4 regions of the Streptomyces sp. S07_1.15 genome follow, and region 1 is predicted to be linked to each of the others. Evidence: riboswitches for the same ligand, from Rfam matches in the RefSeq annotation. Region 1 holds a riboswitch; each other region holds the start of a gene.

Region 1 (3,395 bases):
CTCCGAGCCGGCCGTCATCGGCGGGCAGCGCATCGCCGCCGGCGACCCGGTGCTGGTGGTGCTCGCCGCCGCCGACCGCGACCCGGCGCGCTTCACGGACCCGGACACCCTGGACCTCTCCCGCACCGACAACCCGCACCTCGGCTACGGCCACGGCATCCACTACTGTCTCGGGGCCCCGCTCGCCCGGCTGGAGGCGCGCACCGCGCTGGCGACCCTGCTGCGCAGGCTCCCGGATCTCCGACTGGCGGCCGATCCGGAGGAGTTGCGATGGCGCGGCGGACTGATCATGCGCGGCCTGCGTACCCTGCCGGTGGAGTTCGCCCCTGTGCCCGTACCGGACCCGGGGGAAACACGCCGCACCTGACGTGGCATCATTCGTGATCTTCGCGTGATCTCCACTACATCGACTTGTGACGCGCCTCCGGTGCCCGCTATTTTTCGGCGGGACTTGACCTTCGGCCCTCGACGAAAGGCCCTTCATGCTTTCCGGCAACGGCAGACACCGCAAACCCCGTCAGGCTCCGGCTCTTCTCGTCACGGCGGGCGTGGCCGGCGCGGGGATCGCGATGCCGCTGCTCGGCGCGACGGGCGCGCAGGCCGCCGACGCCGGCACCTGGGACAAGGTCGCCGAGTGCGAGAGCGGCGGCCTGTGGAGCGCGGACACCGGCAACGGCTACTACGGCGGACTGCAGTTCACCCAGCAGACCTGGGAGCAGTACGGCGGGCTGGACTACGCGCCCAGCGCCGACCAGGCCAGTCGCAACGCGCAGATCGCCGTCGCGGAGAAGGTCCTCGCGGCCGTCGGGCCGAGCGCCTGGCCGAAGTGCGGCGCGGACGCGGGCCTCACCGGGAAGGGCAAGGCGGCCGACGCGGCCTCCGAGGACTCCGATGCCGAGGGCGGGCAGCAGTCGGGCGGCCTGCTCGGCGGCCTGCTGGAGACCGGCGGCTCCGGTGACGACGCGGACGGCTCCGGCGCCGGGGACTCCGCTCCCGGGCAGGGCGGCGAGTCCGCCGCGCCGTCGGACGAGGAGGAGCCGGACGAGGGCCTCCTCGACCTGGGGCTGTCCGGCACCGCCGACGAGAAGGCCCCCTCCAAGAGCGGCAAGCACCGCGGGGAGCCCGCGCCGGAGGAGACCGCGGTGGAGGCCGGGGACGAGGACGAGGACCGCGCGTCCGGGCGCCACGCCTCCCGTGACGACGCGGCGGCCGACCGCGGTACCGAGCGCCCGTCGCCGGAGCCCGGCCCCTACGCCGTGCTTCCGGAGGCCGTCTACGGCGGCGCGGCCGACGACCGTTCGGTGTCGGGCGAGTGGACGTACTCCGCGAACGCCGCGACGTGGTCGGCGCGGCCGGCGCTCTGATCCGCCCCGGTGGCGGCCGGGCGCGCACCGTCCCGCGGAGTGCCCGGCGCCGGCTCCGGCCGCTCCGGGCCGCGCGGCAGCACACCCGGTGCGGCGCGCGGTCCCTGCGTCCCATCGGATGAACCGGGGCCACCGGCCGCCCTCTTCGCCGTCCGGGCCGTCACCTGCGACAACGGCGGTACGGACGACCGTGCGGGAGGTAAGTGACGGTGTGTCGGATTATGTCCCGTCAGCGACGATGTGCTTAACGTCTTATCGCTCGCCGCCAGCGGGCACCCCCGACCACCACGCCGAGTCCTGCCGGTGGCCGGAGGGCAGTCGCCGCGCAAGCGCCGTAGGCAGGAGCGGGGGACCCAGGTAAGTGCCGTGAGGACCGCCCGCGCGGACCGACCGGCTAGGGGTGAAGCCCAGTGCGGGAGCACTCGGCAGGGCCGCTCACAGCCCCAACCCGACAGCTCACCTCGCAGGCGTCGGTGAGAGAGACGTTTCATGCTGCGTACCGGTTACAAGGGCAGGCACCGCCGCCCCGCCCCGCCCAAGTCACGTCGTATCGTCACGTTCGCCGGCGCCGCCGGCACCGCCGCGGCCATCCCGCTCGTGGGCACCGCCGACTCCGCCTCCGCCGCCTCCGTCGACACCTGGGAGGCCGTGGCCCAGTGCGAGTCCAGCGGCAACTGGAAGATCAACACAGGCAACGGCCACTACGGCGGGCTGCAGTTCAAGCAGTCCAGCTGGAAAGCCGCCGGCGGGCTGCGCTACGCCCCGCGAGCCGACCTCGCCACCAAGGAAGAGCAGATCGCGACCGCCGAACGGCTGCTCGCCATGCAGGGGCCGGGCGCCTGGACCTGTGCCGGGGCGGGCGGGCTGAAGGCGGGCGGCCCCGCCCCCGGCGTCGCCCCGCTCACCGGACTCGGCCGGGAGACCGGTGGGCAGAAGCAGGAGCAGGCCGCGCCGCGGCAGGAGCGGTCCGCGGACGCGCCCGCCGCCCGGGCGGAGCGGCGGGACGCGGCCGCAGCGTCGAAGACCGGGGAAGCCGCCGGTACGGAGAAGAAGTCCGCTCCCGAGCTGGTCGACGGCAAGTACGAGGTCGTCGAGGGCGACACCCTCTCCGAGATCGCCGAGACCCTGGGGATCAAGGGCGGCTGGCAGAAGCTCTACGCCATGAACCGGGACAAGATCGACGCCCCGGACGTCATCTACCCCGGCCAGCTCCTCAGGCTGAGCTGACCGCCCCGCAGGGCCGCCCCGCTCCGGGCGGCACGGCACCGGCCCGGCGCGCCCCCCGGCGGCGCCGGGCCGGTGCCTTTCCGCTCCCCGCGCCACGGCGCCCCCGGGCACCTCTTCGAGCCACCTCTTCCGAGGTGATTGCCCCCTCAATGCCGGATTTCGGATGTCTTTTCGTCTCGCCGGACGGGCGGTCGGCCGACCCCGGCCCCCGGGCCGGTTAGGCTCGTGGCGCAGAGCCGTTCGCGGCGAGAAAGACACTGCGATCCAGCGTCACATTCCCAGAAGGAGATGCTCGTGCCGTCCATCGACGTCGTCGTAGCCCGGGAGATCCTCGACTCGCGAGGCAACCCAACGGTCGAGGTCGAGGTCGGCCTCGACGACGGCAGCACAGGCCGTGCTGCCGTCCCCTCCGGTGCCTCCACCGGGGCGTTCGAGGCCCTCGAGCTCCGTGACGGCGACAAGAACCGCTACGGCGGCAAGGGTGTGGAGAAGGCCGTCCTCGCGGTCATCGAGCAGATCGGCCCGGAGCTCGTCGGCTACGACGCCACCGAGCAGCGGCTGATCGACCAGGCGATGTTCGACCTGGACGCCACACCCGACAAGTCCTCGCTCGGCGCCAACGCCATCCTCGGCGTCTCGCTCGCCGTGGCGCACGCCGCCTCCGAGGCGTCCGACCTGCCGCTCTTCCGCTACCTCGGCGGCCCGAACGCCCACCTGCTGCCGGTCCCGATGATGAACATCCTGAACGGCGGCTCGCACGCCGACTCCAACGTGGACATCCAGGAGTTCATGATCGCCCCCATC
Region 2 (3,395 bases), 540 kb from region 1:
CCAGGGCTGCCGGAGTAGAGGCCCGCGCCGCGAGCGGGCGGGGAGACGCGGGGAGGTCGGAGGCCGGAACGGGGTCTGCCGGGACCGTCCGTGGAAAACCGCGGGGCACGGGGTTTGCGACGGGCGGGTGGGGCATACGCAGAAGCGGGACACGGGGTAACACCCGGAGGCCGGAGGGCGCGTCTGCGAGCGCGCCCTCCGCTTCCGGCCCCCGGACCGGGCCGAGCGAGCGTGGCCCGTCCGCGAACATGCCGCGGGATGCCGGAGGTTGACGGCTTGGGCTGCGGTGTGGTGGTGCGGTGGCGCGGTTCAGATGTTCTTGCCGTGGTCGCGGAGCCAGGCCGCGGGGTTGACCGGGTCGCCGCCGCCGGGCCGGACCTCCAGGTGGAGATGCGGGCCGGAGGAGTTGCCGGTGGAGCCGACGCGGCCGATCGTGTCGCCCGTGGTGACCTCGCCGGAGGTGACGGTCATCGAGGAGAGGTGGCAGTACCAGATCTCCGTGCCGTCATCGAGGGTGAGGATGATGCGGTAGCCGTACGAACCGGCCCAGCCGGCCTCGGTGATCGTGCCGCCGTGCACCGCCTTGACGGGGGTGCCGGTCGGGGCGGCGAAGTCCTGGCCGGTGTGGCTGCTGGACCACATGGAGCCGGACTCGCCGAAGCTCGAGGTGAGGGTGTAGGAGGAAAGCGGAAGCGCGTAGCTGGCGGCCAGCTTGGCCAGCCGCTCCTCCTCCGCCTTGCGCGCGGCTTCCTCGGCCGCCTTGCGCTCGGCCTCCTCGGCCGCCTTCTTCTTGGCCGCCTCGGCCTCCGCCTTCTTGGCGGCGGCGTCCTCGGCGGCCTTCTCCCGCGCGGCCTGCTCGGCGGCCAGCCGCTCGGTGGTCTCGGCGACGCTCTGCTGCTGCTCGGCCTGGCGCATGATGCGGGCCCGCAGGGCCTCACCGGCGTCGGCGCCCTGAGCGATCTCGTCCGTGGTGAGCCCGGCCTGCGACAGCGGGGCGCGGCTCGCGGTGGCGGAGACGTCGTTGGAGCCGCCGACCAGGGAGTCGATGGCCGGCAGCTTGTCCGTCACCGGGGAGAGGTCGGGCAGCGAGATGGGGGCCGGGGGACGGTCCTTGGCCGTGGCCATGCCGCCGGCGCCTACAGCCGCGATCACCCCGACGCCCAGGACGGCGCCGCTCCGGGCCATGCCTCCGCCGCGCTGTTTGACGACGCGGTGCCTGCCCCGGACCGGGGCGGTGGAGTCGGCGGTGGGATTCCACTCACCGACGGGCTCTCCGTCGAAGAGGGGTCCGGAGGTGGACGGACCGGCCCACGTCTCGGGGGCAGGGCTGCTGGACGCCACGGAGGCGCACTCCTTTCCTTCCTTCTCGCCTACCGGGTTAGCTGACGGGTTCGGAGCAGGAAGGTCTCCTACGGTTCCCTCCTCGCGGAGGGGCCCGATTCACCCCAAGGATTGGTTCCCCGGTTCCCTTGGTGCAGGTGGTGCTGTTCCGCGCATGCGGGATTCGGCGACTGCGCAGGCGGTGCCACCCTTGGTGGCGGCTGGGACGACCGCGCTGCGTTATCGAACGTTAATTGACGGAGCCCCCGTATTCCAAGCCGTTCCGGCTGATCTTTTGGTAATGACCCCACGGAGAAAACGGACATCGGCCGCCAGAGCCGGGCGAGTTGACCGGGCGCCGGAAAACCTGTTCCCGCTGATCGTGCGTCAGTCGTTATCGCCCGGACACCTGTCGTCACGCAGCGTTGCGGAGGCCGGGTGGCGGGCGTGAGGGGCGGGGCGCCGGAGCGGACCGCAGGGGCCCGTGGCCCCGGCCCGGCAGTCTGGAGATCCGGCCGTGGGGAGGTACGGCAGCGGGGAGGTCCGGCGGCGGTCCGGGGATCCGGCGGTCAGGAGCGCCGCTCGGGGACGTCCGTGACCGCGAGGAGCGCCATGTCGTCGTGGGCGCGGCCGCCGGTGTGCAGGGCCACGTCCCCGACGAGGGTGTCCAGCAACTCCTCCGGGTCGCTGAAGGACCGTCCGGCCAGACTGAGTTGGGGATCGTAGAACTCACCGGCACGGTTGCGGGCCTCCGTGACGCCGTCGGTGAAGAGCAGGAGGGTGCACCCGCGCGGAAACACGATCTCCTCCACCCGGTCCGGCTCGGTCCGCAGCCACGCCAGGCCGAGCGGTACGGCGGGCACTTCCGGTTCGACGGCGCACACGGCGCCGTCCCCGGTGAGCATCAGCGGGGCCGGGTGGCCGCGGTTGAGCAGCCGAAGCCTCCGGGCCGACAGCCCGGAAGCGCTCCCGCCGGGAGCGCCGGATCCACCCGGGTCCGCCCCGAGGGAGCCCTCGTGCGGGATCTCGGCGAGCACGGCCGTGGTGAACCCCTCGGCCCGCTCCAGCCCTTCCCGGCGCTTGGCCTCCCGCACGAGCGCGACCTCCAGCCGTTCCGCGATCCCCGTCAGCTCCGGCTCCTCCTCGGCCGCTTCCCGGAACGCCCCGAGGACGATCGCGACCGCGCCCACCGCCTCTATGCCCTTGCCGCGTACGTCACCGACGATGAGCCGCACCCCGTGCGGGGTGGACTGGACCGCGTAGAGGTCGCCGCCGATTCCCGCGTCCGCCTGCGCGGCCTCGTAGCGGGCGGCGACGCGCAGCCCGCCGATGCGGCCGGCAGGGGCCGGCAGCACGGCCCGCTGGGCGGCCTCCGCGACGTTCCGGACGGAGGCCAGTGCGCGGTGGCCGTGGCGCACCACACGGTTGATGAAGACGGCGAGGCCCGCCACGGTCACCACCGTGGCGGTGTCGAGCAGTGACTGGTACTGCCCGACCGTGCCGTGCAGCAGAGCGATCCCGAGCATCGCCAGGCTGGAGACGACGGCCGTCAGGATCGTGGCGGGGCCGGTGTAGAGGGCCGCGGCGACCATCGGCGCGGCCGCGAAGAACGGCGAGCCGGTCAGCTCCGGCGGTGCCAACAGGCCGAAGGCCAGGCCGCCGACGATCAGGACGCCCGGGATCCAGCAGGGGAACGGAGCACCGCGGAACCGTGTCCCGCCGTCGCCCCTGCTGCACAGCTGTCCTCGCTGCACCACCTGTGATCTCCTGCCCGGTCCCGGTCCGTCCGGTTACGGAACGACACCGCGCCCCCTGCCACCCTCGGCCGTTCCGGTCCGGAGGGCGAATCCGCGTCCGCCGTTCGGGTGACGGGCCGCGGTGGCACGGGCGGTGGCACGGACAGCGGCAAGGGCCGGGGCGGGGCGTGGGTCAGGGGCGTGGGTCAGGGGCGTGGGTCAGGGGCGTGGGCGGACGGCAAGCGCTGGGTCCACCGGGCCTCACCGTCGGCCTCCGCCCGGAGTCCGGTGACTCCGGACCCGGTGGTTCTTGCCCCCTTTCGTGTAGCTTCGAAGATA
Region 3 (3,395 bases), 2.4 Mb from region 1:
GCCATCGGCAACTGCCCCGGCGGCGTCGCGGACGACATCGTGGAGCGCGGGCTGGTGGTCACGGGCGGCGGGGCGCTCTTCGACGGCCTCCCGGACCGGCTGGGGCGGGCCATCGGCATGACCGTCCATCTCGCCGCGGCGCCGCGCTCCTCCGTACTCGACGGGGCCGCGCGCTGGATCGACGAGGTGGACCCGGCCGCCCGCCGGCAGATGCTGGCCCCGCTGTGACGGGCACCGCGGCCGCCGGCCGCCCCCGCGCCGGCGGCGGTTCAGACCTCCGCGCGGCAGCCCGGCAGGGAGCGGGGATGCGGCGCCGGCCCGCCGAGGCCCGCCGCCGTGCGTTCCCGCTCCCGCCGGGCGCCCTCCCGTACGGCGGTGTGGACGGCCCGTGCCAGCCGCGCGCCCCAGAGCGACCGCGGCCCGCCGAAGGCCTCAGGCTCCTCGCCGGGCCGGGCGGCGCGGGCCGCGACGCACACCGCGTCCGAGGGGGTGCCGGAGCAGTCGAAGCCCGCGTCGAGCAGGGCCTGGACCTTGGCCTCGGTCGCCGTGGCCACGGCGTTGACGAGTGCGGCGTCGCCGAGCGGGGCCGGTACGGCGACGACGATGTTGATCGTGCCCGGCGGCGGGGGTGCCGGGGAGCCCGGGTCGGGGGAGGCGGCCCAGCCGGAGACGCCGATGCCGGTGGTCACCAGCGCCTCCACACCGCCGTCGGCGGCGCGAGTGCACGCGTCCACCTCGGCGGCCGTCATCAGCCCCACACCGGGCCCGGCCAGCCCGGCGTCCCGGGCCAGCCCGGCCAGATGGCGGGCGGGATCGGTCCGGGTGTAGCCGGGGCGCACCTGGGCGTTGAGCACCCAGCCGCGTTCACCGAGGCCGCCGCCGAGTACGGCGCTGCTGGCCATCCGCCAGCCCGGCCCGGCGCGCCACAGCAGGGCGTGGCGGCAGGCTCCGTCCTCGGTGCGGGCGAGCCGCTCGGCCCGCAGCAGGACCGGTGCGGGCGCCGCCGCGGCGCGGGGCAGGGGGGTGGTGGTCACGGCGGCAGTCCTCCGTCGGCCGGGTCCGGGAGGCGGCCGGGGAGTGGCCCGGCGCCCGGTGGCCATGATCGTAGACGCCGGCCGCGGGAAGGGGGCGGGCAGCCCGGCGGCGACCCCGGCCGCCGCTCCACTCCCGCCCGAGAACACCTCAAAACGGACAAAACATTCACCGGTGACGCGCTTCACAGAATGCGGAGGGGAAAGGTGACGCAATGCATCCGAATGCCGCTGTTCCGTCGAGGATGTAACCCTCTGCTGTTTCCGGGCGGCGAACGGCGAGGATTTTCGTCGCTCTTTGCCGGGAGTTGTGCGCACCGCGTCACGCCATCCCCGCAAATACCGCCGGTAAACACCCGGCTGTCCGACTTCTCCTTGCTTTGGTGAAAACCGAGCGCTTACGTTTGCCGCTGCTCCGCCGAAAGCTTGGCGGGCATTCTTCCTCCGGAACGCCGAATCCTGCCGCCGGAGGAGGGAAACCACGACGCACCACGGCAGGAGCGGGGGACCCAAAGGTAAGTCGCCGGACCGTGTGACACACCACACGGTGCGGCTCGGGGTGAAGACGCGCAGGCCGGCCGAGCCGGCCGACCGAATGCGTCCGGGCAACTCCAGCCCGAACCCGACAGCTCACCTCGTAGGCGTAGGAGAGGAAATACCCCTATGTCTCGCGGACGTCATCGCCGTACTCGCACCAGCCGTCTTTCCATCGCCACGCTCGCCGTCACCACCGGTGGCGCGGGCCTCGTACTCCCCCTCGTCGGCGCCTCCGGCGCCAGCGCCGCTTCGGTCGGGACCTGGGACAAGGTCGCCCAGTGCGAGAGCACCGGTAACTGGAGCATCAACACGGGCAACGGCTTCTACGGTGGCCTGCAGTTCACGCAGAGCACCTGGGCCGCCTTCGGTGGTACCGAGTTCGCGCCGCGCGCGGACCTCGCCACCAAGGACCAGCAGATCGCGATCGCCGAGAAGGTGCTCGCGGGCCAGGGCCCGGGCGCCTGGCCGGTCTGCTCCGTCAAGGCCGGTCTCACCCGCGGTGGCGAGGCCCCCGCCGTCGACACCGGCGCCAAGCAGCAGGGCCAGGCCGCGGACACCCCCAAGGCCGAGGCTCCCGAGGCGGAGGCCCCCAAGGCCGCGCCGAAGGCCGAGAAGAAGGCCGCCAAGCCGTCTCCGTCGGACGCCGGCACCGCGAAGACCTCTTCGTACACCGTCGTCAGCGGTGACACCCTTGCCAAGATCGCCGAGGCCAAGGGCGTCGAGGGTGGCTGGGAGAGCATCTACGAGGGGAACCGCGAGGTCATAGGCGGTAACCCGAACCTGATCTTCCCGGGTCAGAAGTACTCGCTGGACGGCGAGCAGGCCGCTCCGAAGGCGGAGGCCCCCAAGGCCGCGCCGAAGGCCCAGAAGTCCGAGGCCAAGGCCCCGGCCAAGGCCGCCGAGAAGCCGGCCGTCCAGCAGGCCCAGGCCAACGCCGCGGGCTTCAGCGCCCCGGTCGCCGCTTCCCCGAGCACCCCGTACCGGGCCTCGGGCGGCAGCTGGTCCAGCGGTTACCACACCGGCGTCGACTTCTCCGTCGCCACCGGCACCTCGGTGAAGTCGATCGGCTCCGGCACGGTCGTCTCCGCGGGCTGGGCCGGCGCGTACGGCAACGAGGTCGTCGTCCGGCACGCCGACGGCAAGTTCAGCCAGTACGCCCACCTGTCCTCGCTGTCCGTCTCGGCCGGCCAGACCGTCCAGGGCGGCCAGCAGCTCGGGCTGTCCGGTTCCACCGGCAACAGCACCGGCCCGCACCTGCACTTCGAGGTCCGGACCGGCCAGGGCTACGGCTCCGACGTGGACCCGCTGGCCTACCTGCGGGGCAAGGGCGTCTCCATCTGACCTCCCCGCACCGCACAGCACCATCCGAGGTGCCCGTTCCCGCCCCGCGGGAACGGGCACCTCGCCCGTTTCCGGCCGGGCGCGCGGGCCGGTGGCCGGAAAAGGAGGGGAAGCCGCCGCGGAATTCGATCTTCCGGGGCGAAGAGCGGACGGCCGGCCGGCAGCTGCCGGCGCACCAGGGATCAGCAGGGGTTACACCGGGAAACAGGCCTTCCCCCGCAGCGCTCCTTTTCAAGATTCACTTCTTCGAAATCCGATAATCGTCCCGCAGATTCCCGGAATCGGTTGTGACGCGGAATGCGCCCGCCTATCTTGGGCACGGCCCGCGAACTCCCTTGCGCGGCCGCCTTTTTCGGCCCCAGCGCAGGAGAGGACCCCAGCCGATGCCCCCCACCCGCGGACGGCACCGCCGGCACCAGCCGAGCCGTATCTCCCAGGCGTCGTTGACCGTCACCGCCGGAGGCGCGGGCATCGCCCTCCCGCTGG
Region 4 (3,395 bases), 2.7 Mb from region 1:
GGCGCGAGTTCGGTGTGCGCCGCCACAAGGGCCCGGGCACGCGCCGCGTCCCCCCGCGCGACGGCGTCCACGATGGCGCCGCGCTCCGTCCAGGTGTCGGCCGTGGGCGCCGACCGCGGGGCCGCGTACACCCACGCGATCTTGCGGCGGACCTGGGTGAGCAGGGCGATCAGGCTCGGACTGCCCGAAGCCTGGGCCAGCGTCTCGTGGAACCAGGCGTCCAGCGAGCGCAGATCCGCCGCCTGCCCGTGGCGCGCCCGCTCCCGGCCGAGCGCCACCAGCCCGCGCAGCACCTTGAGATGCGCCTCGGTGCGGCGCTGCGCCGCCCGCCCCGCGGCCAGGGGCTCCAGCAGGGAGCGGATCTCCAGCAGGTCGGCGGCCTCCCGCTCCGTCGGCTCGGCCACACAGGCGCCCGCGTGCCGCCGCGTGGTGACGAACCCCTCGGACTCCAGGGCCCGCAGGGCCTCCCGCACCGGGACCCGCGAGACGCCGTAGCGGCGCGCGAGCAGTTCCTCGGTGAGGCGGCTGCCGAAGGGATACGTCCCGGCGACGATGTCGTCGCGGATCGCATGGCGCACCGCGTGCGCCGGAATACGGCGGCCGGCGGGCGGCGAATCACCGTTCATCTCCGACTCCGCATTTCCGGACCTCCACTGGAATTCCCGTGGAACACAGGGCTCGACATTCCCGAACTGTATTGCAGGACGCGGAATATGGTGCCGGGGATGCGCGCCGGTGGAGGCGATCCGGCCAGGAAACCGGCCACGGCGGGAGGCGGCCGGGACGGACCGCAGGGCCCGGGCCGTCCGGAGCCGGATACGCGAAGACCCCGGCCGGGTGGGCCGGGGTCTCGCCTCGCGCCGGGCGTCAGACCGAGACGCCGTGCGACCGCAGGTACGCGACGGGGTCGATGTCGGAGCCGTACTCGGCGGTGGTGCGGGCCTCGAAGTGGAGGTGCGCACCGAAGGAGTTGCCGGTGTTCCCGGCAAGACCGATCTGCCGGCCGGGCGTGACCGCCTGGCCCGCGGTGACATTGAGGGCGGACAGGTGCCCGTACTGGGTGTAGGTGCCGTCGTTCATCCTGATGACGACGCTGTTGCCGTAGGAGCCGTCCCAGCCGGCCTCGACGACGGTGCCCGAGCCCACGGACTTGACCGGGGTGCCCTCGGCGGCCTTGAAGTCGATCCCGGTGTGGCTGCCGGAGGACCAGGCGGCACCGGAGGCGTGGTACTGGGTGGAGACGAAGCTGCCGTCGACCGGCATCACGAAGGTGTTGAGGCGCTTGCGCTCGGCCGCGCGGGCGGCCCGCTCCTTGGCGGCGCGCTCCTCCTTGGCCCGGGCGTCGGCGATCCGCTTGGCCTCGGCGGCCTCACGCCTGGCGGCGGCCTCGGCCCGCTCCATGGCGGCGGCCACGTCGGCGGCGGACTGCTGGGCCTCGGCCTGGTCGCCGATCCGCTCGCCGAGGGTGTCGTCGAGGACGACCGCCTGGCGGAGCCCGGTGTCCGCGGCCCCGCGGGCACTGTCGTCGGCGGCGAACGCCGGGGAGGCGAGCGTGGCGGCCACGCCGCTGGTGGCGAGGGTGGCCATGCCGGCGACGCGCGCGGGGCGGATGCCGCGACGGCTCGGACGGCGGTGCTTCCCGGTGGTACGGGTGGGCGGCATAGGGTGCGGCTGTCCTTTCCTTCCTTCTCGCCTACCGGGTTAGCTGACGGGTTCGGAGCAGGAAGGTCTCCTACGGGCCCCTCACGGGGAGGCGCCCGATTCACCCCAAGGGACCGGACCGTTCCCGTACCGCCGTCGGCGGCGTGGGGCGGCCCGTCCCGCACCGGTGAGGTACGGGAAGGAGGGTCCCCGGCTCCCCTGGCTCGCGCCATGGGGACTCGGCGATGACTGCCCGGTGCCGCGGTTTGCGGCGAAGTGCCCGGCCGGACAGCCGGATCGACGCTAAGACGGACGGCTCCGCCGCGCCAAACGAAACCGGCTTATTGTTGCGGAGGCCACAGGAGAGAACGCCCGCACCGCGGCAAAACGGGCCAAAGGGCGGTGCTCCCCGCCGCACGGAACGGCGGAATCGGCGCCTCCGCCGGGCCCGCCTCCGGAGCCCCCGCCCGGGCCCCGTGCGCCGTACCGGCGTGACGGGAAACGGCCGTGACGGACCGCCGGTTCCGACGGTGCGTCACGGCCGCCTGTCCGGCAGGTCGCGCGCTGCTCGACAGCTCGCGTCCCGAACGCCGGTGACCGGACCGGTCGTTCAGCCGCTGACGACCTTGACCTCCCCGATGCCCAGCGCCCGGACCGGCTCCTCGATCGCGGAGGCGTCCCCGACCAGCACCGTCACCAGGTTGTCCACCGGGAACGCGCTGACCGCGGCGGCGGTGGCCTCCACTGTGCCGGCCTCGGCGAGCCGGGCGTACAACTGCGCCTGGAAATCGTCCGGAAGGTACTGCTCGACCTGGTCGGCCAGGGTCCCGGCGACGGCCGCGGCGGTCTCGTACTTCAGCGGCGCGACCCCGACCAGGTTCTGCACGGCCACATCGCGCTCCTCGTCGGTCAGCCCGCCGGCCGCGAGGGTGCGCAGCACCTGCCAGGTGTCCTCCAGGGCCGGGCCGGTGACGTCCGTGGCGACCGAGCCGCTGATGGCCAGCAGCGAGGCGCCCGTGCCCTCGGGCGTCGAGCGCAGCACCTGGCCGAAGGCGCGCACGCCGTAGGTGTAGCCCTTCTCCTCGCGCAGCACCCGGTCCAGGCGGGAGGTGAGCGTGCCGCCGAGGCAGTAGACGCCGAGCACCTGGGCCGCCCAGACCCGGTCGTGCCGGTCGGGGCCGACCCGGCCGATGAGGACCTGGGTCTGCACCGCGCCCGGCCGGTCCACGATCACGACCCGGCCGGTGTCGTCCGCCGTGATGGCCGGTACGGGGCGGGCCTCGGCCGTGCCGCCGGTCCAGGTGCCCAGGGTGCCGGCGAGGACCTCGGCCAGCGCGATGCCGGTGAAGTCGCCCACGATCACGGCGGTCGCGGTGGCGGGGCGGACGTGCGCCGCGTAGAACGCGCGGACGCCGGCCGCGTCCACCCGCGCGACGGTCTCCTCGGTGCCCTGCCGGGGCCGGGACATCCGGGACTCGGCCGGGAACAGCTCCTTGGAGAGCTCCATCGCGGCCCGGCGGGCGGGGTTGGCCAGCTCGTGCGGGATCTCGTCGAGACGGTTGCGGACCAGCCGCTCGACCTCGTCCTCGGGGAAGGCCGGGGCCCGCAGGGCGTCGGCGAGCAGCCCCAGCGCCTTGGCCAGCCGGGAGGCCGGGACCTCCAGGGAGACCCGGACCCCGGGGTGGTCCGCGTGCGCGTCCAGGGTGGCGCCGCAGCGCTCCAGTTCGGCGGCGAACTCCTCGGCGGTGTGCCGG

The links. Region 1 has a riboswitch for cyclic di-AMP ahead of LIX60_RS19025 (transglycosylase family protein). Riboswitches for the same ligand answer to the same signal wherever they lie in the genome.
Positions count from the first base shown of each region.
Region 2: another riboswitch for cyclic di-AMP. It lies ahead of LIX60_RS16670 (M23 family metallopeptidase); the one in region 1 lies ahead of LIX60_RS19025 (transglycosylase family protein).
Region 3: another riboswitch for cyclic di-AMP. It lies ahead of LIX60_RS29355 (transglycosylase family protein); the one in region 1 lies ahead of LIX60_RS19025 (transglycosylase family protein).
Region 4: another riboswitch for cyclic di-AMP. It lies ahead of LIX60_RS07410 (M23 family metallopeptidase); the one in region 1 lies ahead of LIX60_RS19025 (transglycosylase family protein).

Region 1 covers NZ_JAJBZK010000001.1:4,402,506-4,405,900, forward strand. Annotated here, with positions in the region: gene LIX60_RS19015 (cytochrome P450) at 1-367, shown strand, start outside; gene LIX60_RS31770 (transglycosylase family protein) at 483-1,364, shown strand; cyclic di-AMP (ydaO/yuaA leader) riboswitch at 1,685-1,849, shown strand; gene LIX60_RS19025 (transglycosylase family protein) at 1,854-2,591, shown strand; gene eno (phosphopyruvate hydratase) at 2,880-3,395, shown strand, end outside.
Region 2 covers NZ_JAJBZK010000001.1:3,859,053-3,862,447, reverse strand. Annotated here, with positions in the region: gene LIX60_RS16670 (M23 family metallopeptidase) at 310-1,341, opposite strand; cyclic di-AMP (ydaO/yuaA leader) riboswitch at 1,353-1,520, opposite strand; gene LIX60_RS16665 (PP2C family protein-serine/threonine phosphatase) at 1,890-3,077, opposite strand; gene LIX60_RS16660 (hypothetical protein) at 3,395-3,395, shown strand, end outside.
Region 3 covers NZ_JAJBZK010000001.1:6,829,195-6,832,589, forward strand. Annotated here, with positions in the region: gene LIX60_RS29345 (rod shape-determining protein) at 1-228, shown strand, start outside; gene LIX60_RS29350 (adenosylcobinamide amidohydrolase) at 270-1,034, opposite strand; cyclic di-AMP (ydaO/yuaA leader) riboswitch at 1,472-1,690, shown strand; gene LIX60_RS29355 (transglycosylase family protein) at 1,695-2,909, shown strand; gene LIX60_RS29360 (transglycosylase family protein) at 3,293-3,395, shown strand, end outside.
Region 4 covers NZ_JAJBZK010000001.1:1,742,841-1,746,235, forward strand. Annotated here, with positions in the region: gene LIX60_RS07405 (GntR family transcriptional regulator) at 1-626, opposite strand, end outside; gene LIX60_RS07410 (M23 family metallopeptidase) at 868-1,662, opposite strand; cyclic di-AMP (ydaO/yuaA leader) riboswitch at 1,677-1,896, opposite strand; gene LIX60_RS07415 (pitrilysin family protein) at 2,252-3,395, opposite strand, start outside.